DNA from 3 places in the Desulfosporosinus youngiae DSM 17734 genome. Region 3 is predicted to be linked to each of the others. Evidence: riboswitches for the same ligand, from Rfam matches in the RefSeq annotation. Region 3 holds a riboswitch; each other region holds the start of a gene.
What was found. Region 3 has a riboswitch for S-adenosylmethionine ahead of DESYODRAFT_RS02175 (homocysteine synthase). Riboswitches for the same ligand answer to the same signal wherever they lie in the genome.
Positions count from the first base shown of each region.

Region 1: linked by a shared signal. The riboswitch ahead of DESYODRAFT_RS03160 (methionine ABC transporter ATP-binding protein) and the one ahead of DESYODRAFT_RS02175 (homocysteine synthase) in region 3 are both predicted to bind S-adenosylmethionine.
Region 2: linked by a shared signal. The riboswitch ahead of DESYODRAFT_RS01645 (homocysteine biosynthesis protein) and the one ahead of DESYODRAFT_RS02175 (homocysteine synthase) in region 3 are both predicted to bind S-adenosylmethionine.

Region 1 is NZ_CM001441.1:661,506-666,279, forward strand. Features, by position in the region: gene DESYODRAFT_RS03150 (MetQ/NlpA family ABC transporter substrate-binding protein) at 1-655, opposite strand, end outside; gene DESYODRAFT_RS03155 (methionine ABC transporter permease) at 748-1,434, opposite strand; gene DESYODRAFT_RS03160 (methionine ABC transporter ATP-binding protein) at 1,424-2,449, opposite strand; SAM riboswitch class I at 2,545-2,643, opposite strand; gene DESYODRAFT_RS03165 (YerC/YecD family TrpR-related protein) at 2,841-3,173, shown strand; gene hisZ (ATP phosphoribosyltransferase regulatory subunit) at 3,174-4,337, shown strand; gene DESYODRAFT_RS03175 (6-phosphofructokinase) at 4,439-4,774, shown strand, end outside.
Region 2 is NZ_CM001441.1:319,627-324,400, reverse strand. Features, by position in the region: gene DESYODRAFT_RS01655 (UPF0280 family protein) at 323-1,069, opposite strand; gene DESYODRAFT_RS01650 (NIL domain-containing protein) at 1,070-1,471, opposite strand; gene DESYODRAFT_RS01645 (homocysteine biosynthesis protein) at 1,477-2,673, opposite strand; SAM riboswitch class I at 2,862-2,992, opposite strand; gene DESYODRAFT_RS29450 (hypothetical protein) at 3,436-3,564, shown strand; gene DESYODRAFT_RS01640 (N-acetylmuramoyl-L-alanine amidase) at 3,870-4,774, opposite strand, start outside.
Region 3 is NZ_CM001441.1:445,716-450,489, reverse strand. Features, by position in the region: gene DESYODRAFT_RS02190 (HAD family hydrolase) at 1-348, shown strand, start outside; gene DESYODRAFT_RS02185 (YueI family protein) at 536-928, shown strand; gene DESYODRAFT_RS02180 (LysR family transcriptional regulator) at 1,028-1,951, opposite strand; SAM riboswitch class I at 2,238-2,344, shown strand; gene DESYODRAFT_RS02175 (homocysteine synthase) at 2,476-3,768, shown strand; gene metA (homoserine O-acetyltransferase MetA) at 3,839-4,762, shown strand.

The DNA of each region.
Region 1 (4,774 bases), 220 kb from region 3:
CATTGATTGGGTTAAGTCCGCCTTCAATGGCGAAATTTGTATTGATTACTGCGGCATTAACTTTAGGATCTTCAAGCACTCTTGGAAGCTGAGGAGCGTCGAGGGGAGTAATTTTAAGTTGCTTGAGGTTAGTCTTAATATCATTAACGGTTCCTTTGATGCCTACTCCATCGTTTAATTGAATGACGCCGGCTTTGGCCAGGAGGGCAAGGGCGCGGCCGCTGTTAGAAGGATCATTGGGAATGACTATGGTATCTCCATTTTTGAGGTCTTCCAGTTTCGTGATTTTTTTAGAGTAAACCCCCATTGGTTCGATGTGGACATTAGCAATGGAAACATTCTTCAGGGAGTGATCTTGGTTAAAGGAGTCCAGGTAAGGAGTATGTTGGAAGAAGTTAGCGTCGATATCACCTGTATCCAAGTCCAAGTTTGGGCGGACGTAATCAGTGTAATTCACGATTTGAAGGTCAACGCCTTCTTTGAGAAGAGCAGGTTTAATGTGTTCCAGGATTTCAGCATGAGGGATTGGGGTTGCCCCAACTTTAAGTACGGTGCCAGAGGACTTGTCGGAGCCACAGCCGGAAAGCACGAGGGAAAGAGAGACGAAAACAGTGAGCAAAAGGGCAAAACAGCGATGATTCTTGATTCTTGACATAATTTCTTCCTCCTATTTGTTTCATTTCTTTTGGACAGGGTTGCCTTTTCTAGGATGCAGGTAAAGCGTGGGACGGGTTCATAACTGAGGATTTAATGAGTAAGCTTGCGTGCCAGTGTGGTTCCCAGAGATTGTATGATCTGAACAATCACGACAAGAATGACGACGGTGATGATCATAATATCGGTTCGGAAACGGTTGTAACCATATTGGATGGCCAAGTCTCCTAACCCACCCCCGCCAACAGCACCGGCCATAGCGGTGTAGCCGATGACACTGATTGTCGTGATGGCAACGCCTAGAATCAGTGAAGCTTTTGCTTCAGGAAGAAGAACTTTTTGGATGATTTGTTGGGGGGAAGCTCCCATTGATAAAGCCGCTTCAATGACGCCGTAAGGAACTTCTTTGAGAGAACTTTCCACGACTCTGGCCACAAAGGGAGCAGCTGAGATGACGAGAGGAACAATAGCTGCAGTTGTACCGATCGATGAGCCAATAATGGATTTAGTGAATGGGATTAAGGCTACCAATAGGATGATGAACGGAGCGGAACGCAAGATGTTGATGACGGTGCCTAAAGTCCGCTCGACCCATGGATTGGGCATGATGTGCCCGGGAGAAGTAATGACCAAAATAATGCCTAAAGGAAGTCCCAGCAGGTAAGCCAGTACCGTGGAAGCGAGTACCATATAGAGGGTTTCGCCGGTTGCCGGTATGACAAGCCGGAATGAATCAATCCAAAAAGTCGCCTGAAAAAGCAGGGATGAATCAAAGCCCACGATGAATCACCTCCACATTTAATTTGCGAGATTCCAAGTAGCGATGGGCTGTTTTGATTTGTTCGGGGTTTCCGAGAAGTTCGATGGTAAGTGTACCAAATAATGTGGACCTCAAGTGGTCGATGCTTCCATAGAGAATATTGGCCCGGACATCGCAAGAACGCAGTAAGTCAGTGATGATTGGATCTGAGGCCCGTGAACCGAGAAATTGTATGCGAACAATTTCCGAATCTTTGTGAGTTGCAAGCTCCTGTAAAAGGTCGGCTGGAAGTTCGTTCGGAAAAACAGTTGAGATAAACTGGCGGGCGATATCTGACTGAGGTTTAATAAAAACAGATTCGACAGGACCGTTTTCAACAATGTGTGCGGCATGAATAACCGCAACATCCGTGCAGATTTCTTTGACTACTTTCATTTCATGGGTAATCATCACAATCGTTAAACCAAGTTTCTGGTTGATATCCCGCAAAAGATTGAGAATAGAAAGGGTGGTCTGCGGATCTAAGGCTGAGGTGGCTTCGTCACATAAGAGGACTTGTGGCTTGGTGGCGAGTGCCCGGGCAATTCCAACCCGTTGTTTTTGGCCGCCGCTTAATTGCGCAGGATAAACAGACGCTTTATCTTCGAGACCAACTAAATGGAGTAATTCTTTGACCCGTACCGAGATTTCCTTCTTAGACACTCCGGCGATTTCCAGGGGGAAGGCAATGTTTTCCTCTACGGTCCGTGATAGAAGAAGATAAAAATGTTGAAAGATCATGCCAATATTCTGACGCGCATGACGCAGTTCCTTGCCGGAAAGCTGTGTCAGGTCTTGGCCGGCGACAATGATGTGACCACTCGTTGGTTTCTCGAGAAGGTTTAAGCAGCGCACTAATGTGCTTTTTCCTGCACCGCTCAATCCAATAATCCCGTAGATGGACCCCTGCGAAATGTTCAAGGATACATTATCAAGGGCAATGACGTTCCCTTGACGAGAAGAATATTGCTTTACTAATTGTTTAATCTGAATCAAAGGTTATTGCTCCTTTGCATAATTAATTTATGCCCAGCGGTTTTATACACAACAAAACTCCGCGAAGAAAACCCGCGGAGTACCATTCGGTTTTCCTCTTATCTCCCAGATTTCTCTGCAGGAGTTAGCACCGTGCAAAAATGCCGGTTGCCGGGCTTCATCGGGCCAGTCCCTCCACCTACTCTGAATAAGAGTCTACTATGAGGTTTTACTGTGTCTAAGAATTACTAAAGCTATCCATAGTTTAGCATAGGGAAGATAGGGTTGGCAAGAGATAAAATTTATACGGGTTTAATTTATACTTGAACTAAAAAAGCTTGACAATAACACAACACTTTAATAGATTAAAGGGAGACAGTGACCTTGTTCAATTATTTGGGAGGGGAAAGCCATGTCAAGCGATGAGCGTTTACAAAATCCCTTAAATGATGCCCTAGTAGAAGCCGTTTTATTGCTTAAGAGCAAAGAAGAGTGTTATCGGTTCTTTGAAGATATCGCGACAGTTGCTGAAATCAAGGCTTTGGCTCAGCGTTTGGAAGTCGCTAAGATGCTGCAAAGGAACGAGACCTATACCGCAATTACGGAAAGAACCGGAGTAAGTACTGCAACGATCAGTCGTGTGAAGCGCTGCTTGAATTTCGGAGCAGATGGTTATCAGCTTATCTTACGGCGTTTAAAGGAGCAGAACGCACAGAAAAATGACGGTCATGAAGGAGAAGCATAAATGTTGAGAACGAATTTAGGGTTGCGTATACCAAAGGGCATGCGGGATCTATTACCTGAGGAAATCGCTGTTCAAGAGGAGTTAGAGGAAAAAGTTCTGGCCCTTTTCCGGCAGTGGTCTTATCAGAAAGTATTGACTCCAACCTTGGAATATTCGGCTTGTGTTCAGCCGGATGTTGACCAGGACGATTTGCTGTACAAGTTTTTTGACCGTGAAGGGCATATATTAACCTTACGCCCCGAACTGACGATACCGATCGCCCGTCTTGTCGGTACACGTATGAGGGGGGGAGAATTTCCCCTGCGCTTATGTTATGGTGCAGATGTCTATCGAAATACCAATGTCAGGCACAGAGAGTTCCGACAATTGGGTGTAGAACTGGTGGGTTCTGACCAGGAACTGGCAGACGCTGAAGTGATTGCCCTTGCTGTAGAAGCTATCGCAGGTTTGGGCCTGGAAAATTATCAATTTAATCTGGGACATATGGGGATTTTTTCGGGACTCATGCTGGAAGCCGGAGTGGATGAGGGGATACAGGCCAAATTAGAAGAAGTATTAGCTCGTAAGGACATGGTGGGCGTGGAAAGCTGTGTCAGACAAAGTGGATTACCGGGACGGGTTCAGGAGCTACTGCTTCGGTTACCCCATTTTCACGGGGGAGAGGAAATTCTGGATGAAGTCCTCGGTTGGAGTGAGAGACCCGCAATTCGGGCAGCAGTCGAAAGTCTAAGGAGAATTTATCAGTATTTAAATGATTTTGGTGTTCAGGAGAATGTGTCCTTAGATCTGGGAATACTTCGGGGTTTTTCATATTATACTGGGGTGATTTTTGAAGGGTATGTTCCGGGAATAGGTTTTCCGGTCGTTGAGGGCGGACGTTATGATGCCTTATATGCCGACTTTGGTATCCCTCAGCCGGCAACCGGGTTTGCGATACATTTAGGCAATCTCTTGGAACAATTTCCGCTGCCAAATGTCGAGGGAGCAGATGTCTTAGTTTATGGATCCGATGCGAAGCAGGTCATTCGCCGGAGCCAGGCTTTGAGGGCCTTGGGGAAACGGGTAGAGATGTCTCTCGGAGTTTTAGGCAATGATGAGGCAGGGAAAATAGCGCGGCAAAAGAATATTGCTCAGGTTTTATGTGTTGATGGAGAAAGTTTGTGAAGACAAATAATTTGAAATAATTGGATGAGTTCAGCACTTTTTTAGGCTGGAATATTATATAATGACATATTGGAGATACATCTGGATAAGGGGTGTAAAAATTGCGTAAACTTGCGGTACTTACAGGCGGGGGAGATTGTCCGGGGCTCAATGCGGTGATTCGGGCAATTGCTAAGAGTGCACATGGATATGGACTCGAAGTGCTTGGAATCAGAGATGGTTTTCGTGGAGCGGTAGAAGGGGATTTTGTGCCCCTTTCTCTGCGGGAGGTTTCGGGTATTTTACCACGTGGCGGCACGATTTTAGGAACAACGAATCGAGATAACCCTTTTGCTTATCAAACAAAACTAAATGGGGTAACTCAACCGGTGGATCGCTCAGATGATGTCATCCGGAATTTACAAGAGCAGGGTGTGGATGCCTTGCTGGCAATTGGG
Region 2 (4,774 bases), 130 kb from region 3:
GGAATTATTTCGCTCTAAGTTGAGTGGTATTAATGAATTAACTGCTTTTATTAAAAATTCCTAAAAACTGGGCATTGATTCCTCCCTCAATTCGTGCTAAATTTGTATCATACAAGTTATATAAAAGAAATTTAAGACATTAGCGCAAAAACTTAAACCTCCCGACGGGGAGGTTTCTTTTTTTACTTTTATAAAGGAAAAGGAAGAGACTAAATCTTGATATATCTCTTCCTTTTAAAGCCTATTATTTTATAGGTTAAGCATTATCTTCAAACTTCATATCGTTTTTAAATATTGGTAGACTGCCACATTAATATACTCATTAAGCATTAATCGGCAGTAGTTTCACACTTCCCCAAACCGCTAGTCGGTCGTCCTTGATAACCAGAATCCCTGTGACTCCGTTAATCTGAGAAGCAAATTCAATGGCTCCTTCTAAATCTTCCACTGTCTGAACAAGGTTCCCAGTTGCTGTGGCTACTGCATCCGCTAAGGGGACCGAGGAGGAGAGTATAACTACAGCGTCCGCTTTTCCAAAACTCAAAGAATGACCCACTTTGCCAGAAGAAGTACAAATTCCAAGGGGAGTCTGATTCGGTCTGACCTCAATTGCCACACGATTTGATAGTGGTGATTCTCCTGCAAAAATCCCAACCTTGCGAATCCGAGTTGTACGCACAAAGATATCCCCACCGTTTTCCACGATTACATCTCGCGAACGCTTGGCGACAGATTTTCCAACCCACTCTGCTACCGCCCCAGCAACCGCTGCCATTGGCCCAACTCCAGCCAGACGCCCAGCTTCCGCCATAGTCTGGACAATTCCAGGAGCATCTGGTAACACGGGGTAGGGGGTTAAAGCGGTTAAAAAAGCCTGATCCTTTTGAATATAGTCTTCCAGGGGTTTACGACAGGCCTGAATCGTCTCGGCTACCCACTCAACCAATTCAGGGGAGAATCGTTCTTTCCGAACCCCAATATCCAGATCTGTTTCCTTCACAACAAGCTGAAAATGAACTAAATCCTCTTGGCGATGATTCTGCCGATAACTCCGTTCTATATAATCCAATTACAGACGAACCTCCATAGCCCACATTGGGCAGACCTTCACACAAAGCTGGCAAAATACACACTGGTCTCCATCAAAACCTACTTCCATAGATGGGCGTTTCATATATAAAGCACCGGTTGGGCAAGCCCCTGTGCACGCTCCACACATGACACATTTATCTTCATTGCGAACGATTTCTTGATTAAGGGCCTGAACTGATACTCCTAGATCTCGCAAATAGTTTAGCCCATTTTCACTTTGATCTCCGGTAACCTCTAAGATCATTGTACCTTCTTTTTGAGGGTTGACGTCCGCTTTCACGATATTAACCACTAGATCGTAATCTTTAACCAAGCGATAAACTATAGGCTTAACCGAGATGTCTGTCCCAAAACGCAAAACAATTCTTTTCGGCGACACTTTAATCAATCCTCCTTTATACTGTGAGCGATAAAACCATCAGCAGGTGAAGGAAGAGTTTTAACCGGTTCTGTCAACTGAAACTCTCCTTTTTGAATCCACCCTTTTAAGGTAGCGGCAACCTCCCGGGCCCGCGGCAAACTCGACAATGGAGCCGTGGGCACTTCCTTACCATTGACGGCAATCTTCCCGCTCCTGAGATCTGCATAACTGACATATCCCAGATTCCCCGGTGTAAACGAAGGATATGCTTCGCCATAGTCGACGATAGGGGCAAACAGCTCTTCATCCTTCTTAGCAGCATAGCGAGCGATTTCCTCATTTAGAATGGGGATAGGTATGCCAATTCCAACACTGAGCGTTGCACCATATCCCAGATAGCTGGTACCAACAAGCCAGCGAGGGCTCATTTGTTTTAAGTCCCCTGTGAGGGCAAGTGTCCCCCCTGCACTGCCGAGTTCTTTGCCCTCTACATCAATCATAGATGGGAAATGCTGGGTTCCGTTCCAGGCAACATAGCCAATCCCACCGCCAAGGAATATTTTGGTTCCCACTCCGATTGTTTTAAAGTGCGGATCTTTTAAAAGCGGGCTCAGCTGCCCTGCCGTGGAAAAATTGGCATTTCCTAAATGAGGTTTAATCATTCCCATATACGTATATATCGTGCGATTGGTCAGATTTACGGCACAATTGTAATTTTGATAGGCATTGCGAGGATTAAAGAGAATTGCCTCATTGATCTCATCTAACGTAATGGTCGTTTCAAGGCTTCGACGGGGATAACAGTCTGTACCATAGCCTAACGCTTTGAGTTTAACCGGTTTGCGTGCGACGAGGTCAGAAATGACATGCCCGCCCCCATATCTGAATTCACCCGGATAATTGCTGTTTAACGGATCATCTTCATGCATCTCAGTCGCACCGATATAGGCATCAACTGCTGCTATTCCTGTATAAGCAGCGACCCCGTTCAGCCAAACTTTCTGCATTTTCATCCGCGGCTTTGTATGACCAAAACTCAAAAAGGCACCTGAAGAACACATTGGCGCGAACGTGCCTGTCGTAACCACATCAACCTCTTGGGCTGCTTTGGAGAGACCTTTTTCCTCCACAATAGCAATAAGCTCTTCGGCTGTCACAACAACTGCTTTACCAGCTTTGATCTTAGAATTAATTTCCGCATACGTCTTTTCTACACTCATGACTCCACCTCCAGATTTGTTACACCTTCTGCACCTAAATTCCGCCAAGAATTAACCTGTCTCATATCCAAGGTCCAATATGAACTTTGATTAGCTTCAACTAGACTTCAGAGGTAAAATAAAAAAATAATAAATAGAAAAGACCCCTTCTATGATAGAAGAGGCCAAAATCTCATTATTCGACACTCCTCTTATCTGCCAGGAAAATCTCTCCTGCAAGAATTAGCACCATGCTTCGTCCACACCATGGACATGTCGTAGTTTAAAAGCTGGTTGCCGGGCTTCATAGGGCTAGTCCCTCCACCACTCCGGATAAGAGCCTATTAATTCAATTTATTATGCTGAGTCTAACATCTAGCTTATGTTATGTCAATATGGTTTTTTAGATGTTTTTAGAAGTTAATGGTATAGTCTAATTTAATAGATGTAAAAAATTTCATATATAAAACATAATATAATCGACATATTCCTCCATATAATAGTGGTAAGTTTTTTTCATTTTCTTCATGTAGTTAGTCCTCTTCTTTGATCTCCTTAAACTCTAAGGAGATCCTTTTTTATGTCTTTGATAACGCACTTTGTCCTACTTTAACCTTACTCTAACGTGTCATAACTCCTTTGTCCGGGGGTACCCGCATACTGGCAGCCTGGAATGACTGGAATCTTAAAGGATTTTAAATTTGCGGGTAAAGGTCTAATTTAAACATAATTAAGCAACTATTGGGTATTCTAAACGTATTCCAATGTAAAGGGAGGATTACTATGAATCAGCCCAAGCAAGCTAAAAAACCATTTCCTAAGCGCGAAGACCTACCCTTTAACCACCAAGCCGATCAGGACGGGCGCACGGATTATGGCCGGGATGGACAAATAACGTACAATCCTAGCTAATTACAGGGGAGGTATCTAGATGTCAAATAAAGCAACAGATAAAGCTCAAACTGGAAAACCAGATCGAGGTAAAAATTCTCCATTTAAGAAAAAAACTCCTCAAAGCCGGGCATAAGCCCGGCTCTTCACATGAAAAGACTATTGCTCCCCCAAAGACGTCTTAACATGAACATACAAATAAAGATAAGGCATTCTCATGAAAAATGCCTTACCCACAGGAACAACTTGGCAGAAAAAATCATGCTCTCAACTGAAATCAACGGTCAACTTAGCTCTATGACATCCGTAACAGAATCAGCGAGATGTTATTTGCCTTTATAGTAATCGGATATAAGTTCATAGACCTTCCTCAAAATGGACATTTCACTATCGTTATCGGATACCACTTCTTTGTCCATCAGATTATAAATTCTGACTACATCCTCGCCATACCCTTTCCCCGGAACTGCCCAATGTCCATTTAAATCTTCCCAGTTCGGACAACTTCCTCTCTTAATCAAATCAAAACGGGGGTCTACCTTTGGAACTCCTGCCGGCAAAGGATCCGCTGTTGCATAGGCAAATAAGTGCTCTAAGTGAGCCAACACTCCTTCCTCCTTTGTAGAAAATGTCGCGCCTTGAGCTCCGCCTCCTGTAGCCCCAATTCCAGCAAAATTGTTTTGCTCAGCTTTGACGGCCCCATTGAATTTGAGGAAACCGGTTTCCTTTATCATTTGGGCCACCGCATACCCCCATCTAATGTCTAACATTTCCCCATTCTTCTTGTATAGGGGGATAATATCTGGTGCATTAGGATTATACTTCAATAGATACTGCTTACACTGCTCAATAGTGACCGTTTCTTTACCCATTATAGGAGTTTTTAAGACTATTTGGTTTGTCAAATACTCGAAAATATTCACACCGTCTGACGTCCGCTGTACAATCCCCTTTGATGCCTGGCCGCTATCAATGGCTTTTTTCACCTCAGTGATCGCATGGTCCCGAGAACTTAAAGCCATGATCTGCTTACCATCTAATATGACTCGATACATACTATTAGGGTTGGGCAGTGAAGATGTTGATTCTTTGTATTGAATGCCAAAATAATCACAGATCCCTTTAGCGTGAGCTACAGCAAGTGCTTGACGAAAATTAGGTTCCCTTAACTTTTCTGCATCTGCTGTCTTATCGATAAACCCATTCTCAGTCAAAATTGCAGGCATGCTTG
Region 3 (4,774 bases):
TTATCTCCTTTTCTGGAAATCCATATTCTTACTGCCGATACTTACGGCAGCGTGGTAAAGCAATGTGAAGGCTTACCCGTTAAGGTACATGTATTAGAAAGCACAGACCATGTTAAGGAAAAAACAGATTATATTTTACAGTTCGGAACTCAAGACGTTGCAGCTATAGGAAACGGAGCAAATGATCAATTAATGCTTCAGCATGCGCGCTTAGGCATTGCAGTCATCGGCTCCGAGGGTGCCTCCACCCAAGCTCTTCTATCCGCTGATCTAGTTGTTCATAAGATAGAAGATGCCTTCGGTTTACTCCTGGAGACCAAACGTCTCCAGGCCACCTTAAGACTCTGAAGGTCAGATGAATACATAAAGAGCCGCGCCAGATACTAGATAGCGCGGCTCTTTATGTCTCTCGTTCTAGCCTGAAATAGATCGCCATTGCCTATGATAACCAATGACTTAGTCTACGCAATACATATCCTTAAAATAACGGTAAATTATATAAATAGTCATTAGTAAACCCAAAGGGAGGTCTTTTATGAAATCCGATCATAAAACGGATACTTTAGCCAATATGGATCCATCTATGCAAAGAGTAGCTGTTGGCATCCACGGTATACCTGAATTAAAGCGCGACGAAAAAATCAACTATCTTGGAGAATTCCGCGAACGCATAATCCGGCGTTTAACCAAAAAACAAGTTGCTGAGAAATCCATCTATCCCGAAATAGAAAAAGCCTTAAGTCATAGGGAAAGCTCAAGAATGCTTATAAATGGCAGCTTAAGCCCTCAGTTTACCGATAAGTACCTTAAACTCGCCCGAAAAATGAAAAAATCCTACACGGTAATTCATGATCCTGAGCTCACAGGGGAGACGGGATTAGTGGTAATAAGTAATGATGCTGTTGATATACAAGATATTGATGTTTAAATAATTCTAGTGGGGATCATGGATAAACTGTTATTCCTCTTCCCCACAAACAGTCTCCCTTTCACAAGACAAGTTACAACGGTTGGTTAACTCCAGCTACTAAATTGCGATTCCCTTTTTGCTCAGCTTTCTCCATGTAGCAGACTCCAAGGTTAAGAGTTGTTCCGTAAAAACTTCCCTGGCCTCGGACGTTTCCTGGTTTTTCGGTCCTATTAAGTAAAAAGAACGCGTAAGGGGATTTCCCTTAATTCTGATCGTCTTAAATTCTTTCGCATTGAGCTCCTTTCGTACAATCCAACGTGAGACAAGGGCAATTCCTAACCCAGCCGTAACAGCCTGCTTAATGGCTTGGCCACTTCCAAAGATATAAGACTTTCTGACATGAATACCCCATTCTTTGAAAAGCTTGTCACTAAACGCACGAGTTCCGGAACCGCTTTCTCTGAGAATCCATACTTGGTCTTGAAGGTGCTCAGACGTAACAATCGGAAGTCTTGCTAAAGGATGTTGATTTGGTACTAATAAAATAATTTCATCCTCCATTAAAGGGCGGACAAGGATGTCCGAATGATCAACTTCTCCTTCCACAAGGGCAATGTCTAAGTGATTAGCCTGTACCCCTCGAATTATCTCTCTCGTATTAGCAATCGAGGTTTCAATTTCCACTTTCGGATATTGAGCAGCAAATTCGGCCACTACAAAGGGCAAAATGTATTCTCCAATTGTATAGCTGGCCCCCACTCTCAAATTTCCTGTGACCACATTTGAGATTCTCTTAATTTCCTGTTTAGCCTTATCTTGCAATTGCAAAATTTGCTTAGCGTATTCATAATATATCTCACCCGATTGGGTGAGCTCCAAATGGTTTGACGAGTTATCAATCAACTTTGTGCCAAGTTCTTCTTCTAAGCCTTGGATTTGTAAACTGACATCAGGATGGGATAGGTAAAGTTCCTCTGCAGCATCAGAAGAATTCTTATTTTCAACAATGGTAACAAAGATTTTTAAAGGATCATTTATAATCACAGATTACACCTCATTTAGGATCTCTTAACAAACATAGTTTGTATAATGATACTGCTTTTCCTGGGATTCTACAACGTCCTATTCCTTACAATCTTCCCCATTTTTCCAGACAATATCCTTATCAGCATCATTGTAGGGTTTTCCTGGGGTATATTCAGCTCATTTACTCTAAATTTCGCCCCCTGTCACACCCAGAATTTAGCAGGAATTTCACGTTGACATCGATAGAAATTTGTTTTATAGTAAGCTATATTCCAAGTAAAACAATAGAATATCAAATTTTCTCTTATCAAGAGCGGCGGAGGGACTGGCCCTATGATGCCCGGCAACCGATAGCGTAAGCTATGAGGTGCTAATTCCAGCAGAACCCCAGGTTCTGAGAGATGAGAGTAGCGCGTTAAATAACATGACGACTGCTTCTCTTGAAGCAGTCGTTTTTATTTAAACCTTTTTCATCCTTGATCCGGCTCATCGGTTTTCCCAAGCAGTATCTCAACTAAAAAAAACTAGGAGGATTTATCATGACTAACACACGACAACCAGGTATCGAAACTATTTCCCTGCATGGAGGGCAAAGCCCGGATCTCGCCACAAATTCACGCGCCGTTCCCATCTACCAGACATCCTCCTTCGTCTTCAACGACACAGATCATGCTGCCAATTTATTCGGCTTAAAAGAACCAGGCAATATCTACACCCGGATCATGAATCCTACCCAAGACGTTTTTGAGCAGCGTATCGCCCTGCTCGAAGGGGGGATCGGAGCACTTGCCACTGCCTCCGGCCAAGCCGCCATAACCTATGCTCTTTTAAACATCGCCCAAGCCGGGGATGAAATTGTGGCTTCCAGCTCTCTTTACGGCGGCACTTTCACATTATTCGCCTATACATTCGCTAAGCTTGGCATCAAAGTCCACTTCGTTGATGTTGATAAACCGGAAGAATTCCGTTCTAAAATCACGGAAAATACCAAAGCTTTATACACAGAAACCATCGGAAATCCACTCATCAATGTTGCCGACCTGGAGGAAATTGCCCGTATTGCTCACGAAAACGGTCTTCCGCTTATTGTTGACAATACTTTCGCTTCCCCCTATTTATGCCGGCCTATTGAGTTCGGAGCGGACATCGTAGTGCATTCTGCTACTAAATTCATTGGCGGACACGGTACTTCCATTGGAGGAGTAATTGTTGACTCAGGAAAATTCGACTGGAACAACGGCAAGTTCCCCGGACTCAGTCAGCCGGACCCCAGCTACCATGGTATTGTCTTTACAGAAGCCTGTGGTAATGCTGCCTATATCACCAAAGCCAGAGTCTCTCTTCTCCGCGACACCGGGGCTTGCCTTTCCCCGTTTAACTCGTTCTTGCTCTTGCAAGGATTGGAAACCCTCCCCTTACGCATGGAACGCCATGTTGAAAACGCCAAAAAGGTGGCAGAGTTTCTCGATCAGCATGACTTAGTCACTTGGGTTAACTACCCGGGTCTTGAAAAAAACCCGTATCATGCACTGGCTCAGAAATACCTGCCTAAAGGGCCTGGCGCAATCTTCACCTTTGGCCTTAAAGGCGGTCTGAATGAGGGAAAACGATTTATTAACAGCCTTAAGCTATTTTCTCATTTAGCCAACGTCGGGGATGCCAAATCCTTGGTTATTCATCCAGCAAGCACCACCCATCAACAGCTTGATGAAGAAGCCCAACGCGGCGCAGGAGTCTCCCCGGATATGATCCGCGTATCCATCGGAATCGAAACCATTGACGACCTGCTCTATGATTTAGACCAAGCTTTAGCGGCAAGCCAGCAAGCATAATCTCAAGCTCAAACGAGACTTAATTCATCTGTCCTGCATCGAGCCTCACACCTGGAAAGGAGTTTTGCCAGTGCCCATTAAAATACCTGAAAATCTGCCCGCTCTGGATATACTGCATCAAGAAAACATTTTTGTGATGGGGGAAGAACGCGCCTTTCACCAGGACATTCGTCCTTTAAAAATCGTTATTCTCAATCTCATGCCCGTCAAAGAAACCACGGAAACACAGCTTTTAAGACTGCTCGGCAATTCCCCCTTGCAAGTTGATATTGTGCTTTTGCGCATAGACACACATACATCTAAAAATACAACCCAAGAACACCTAGATTCCTTTTATAAAAGGTTCAGTGATATCGAAAACCAAAAGTTTGACGGTATGATTATAACCGGAGCACCGGTTGAACACTTGGAATTTGAGGAAGTCACCTATTGGGAAGAGTTTAAAAGCATCTTAGCTTGGACAAAAACCCACGTAACCTCCACACTTCACATTTGCTGGGGAGCACAAGCAGGTCTTTATCATCATTATGGGATTCCTAAATACCCTCTCCCTGAGAAAATGTTTGGTATCTTCAAACACAATGTTAATAAGAGCGGTTTAAATGGGATGCAGCTTCTCAGAGGGTTTGACGATGAATTTTATGTTCCCCATTCCCGCCACACGGAAATTAAGCACTCCGACCTTGAAAAACACCCTGAATTAGAGATTTTATCAGAGTCGGACGAAGCCGGCATTTACATTGTCGTATCCAAGGATGGACGACAAGTCTTTGTAACAGGACATTCTGAATACGATACATTAACCTTGAAAGAAGAATATGACCGGGACATCTCTAAAGGGCTTTCCATTGCTCTTCCCAAAAGCTATTTCCCAAATGATGATCCAACCCGAAGACCCATTCACAACTGGCGCTCCCATACTAATCTTCTTTTTCAAAACTGGCTGAATTACTACGTCTATCAAGAAACTCCCTATGACCTGGGTGCCCGCTGAATAACAAGTTTA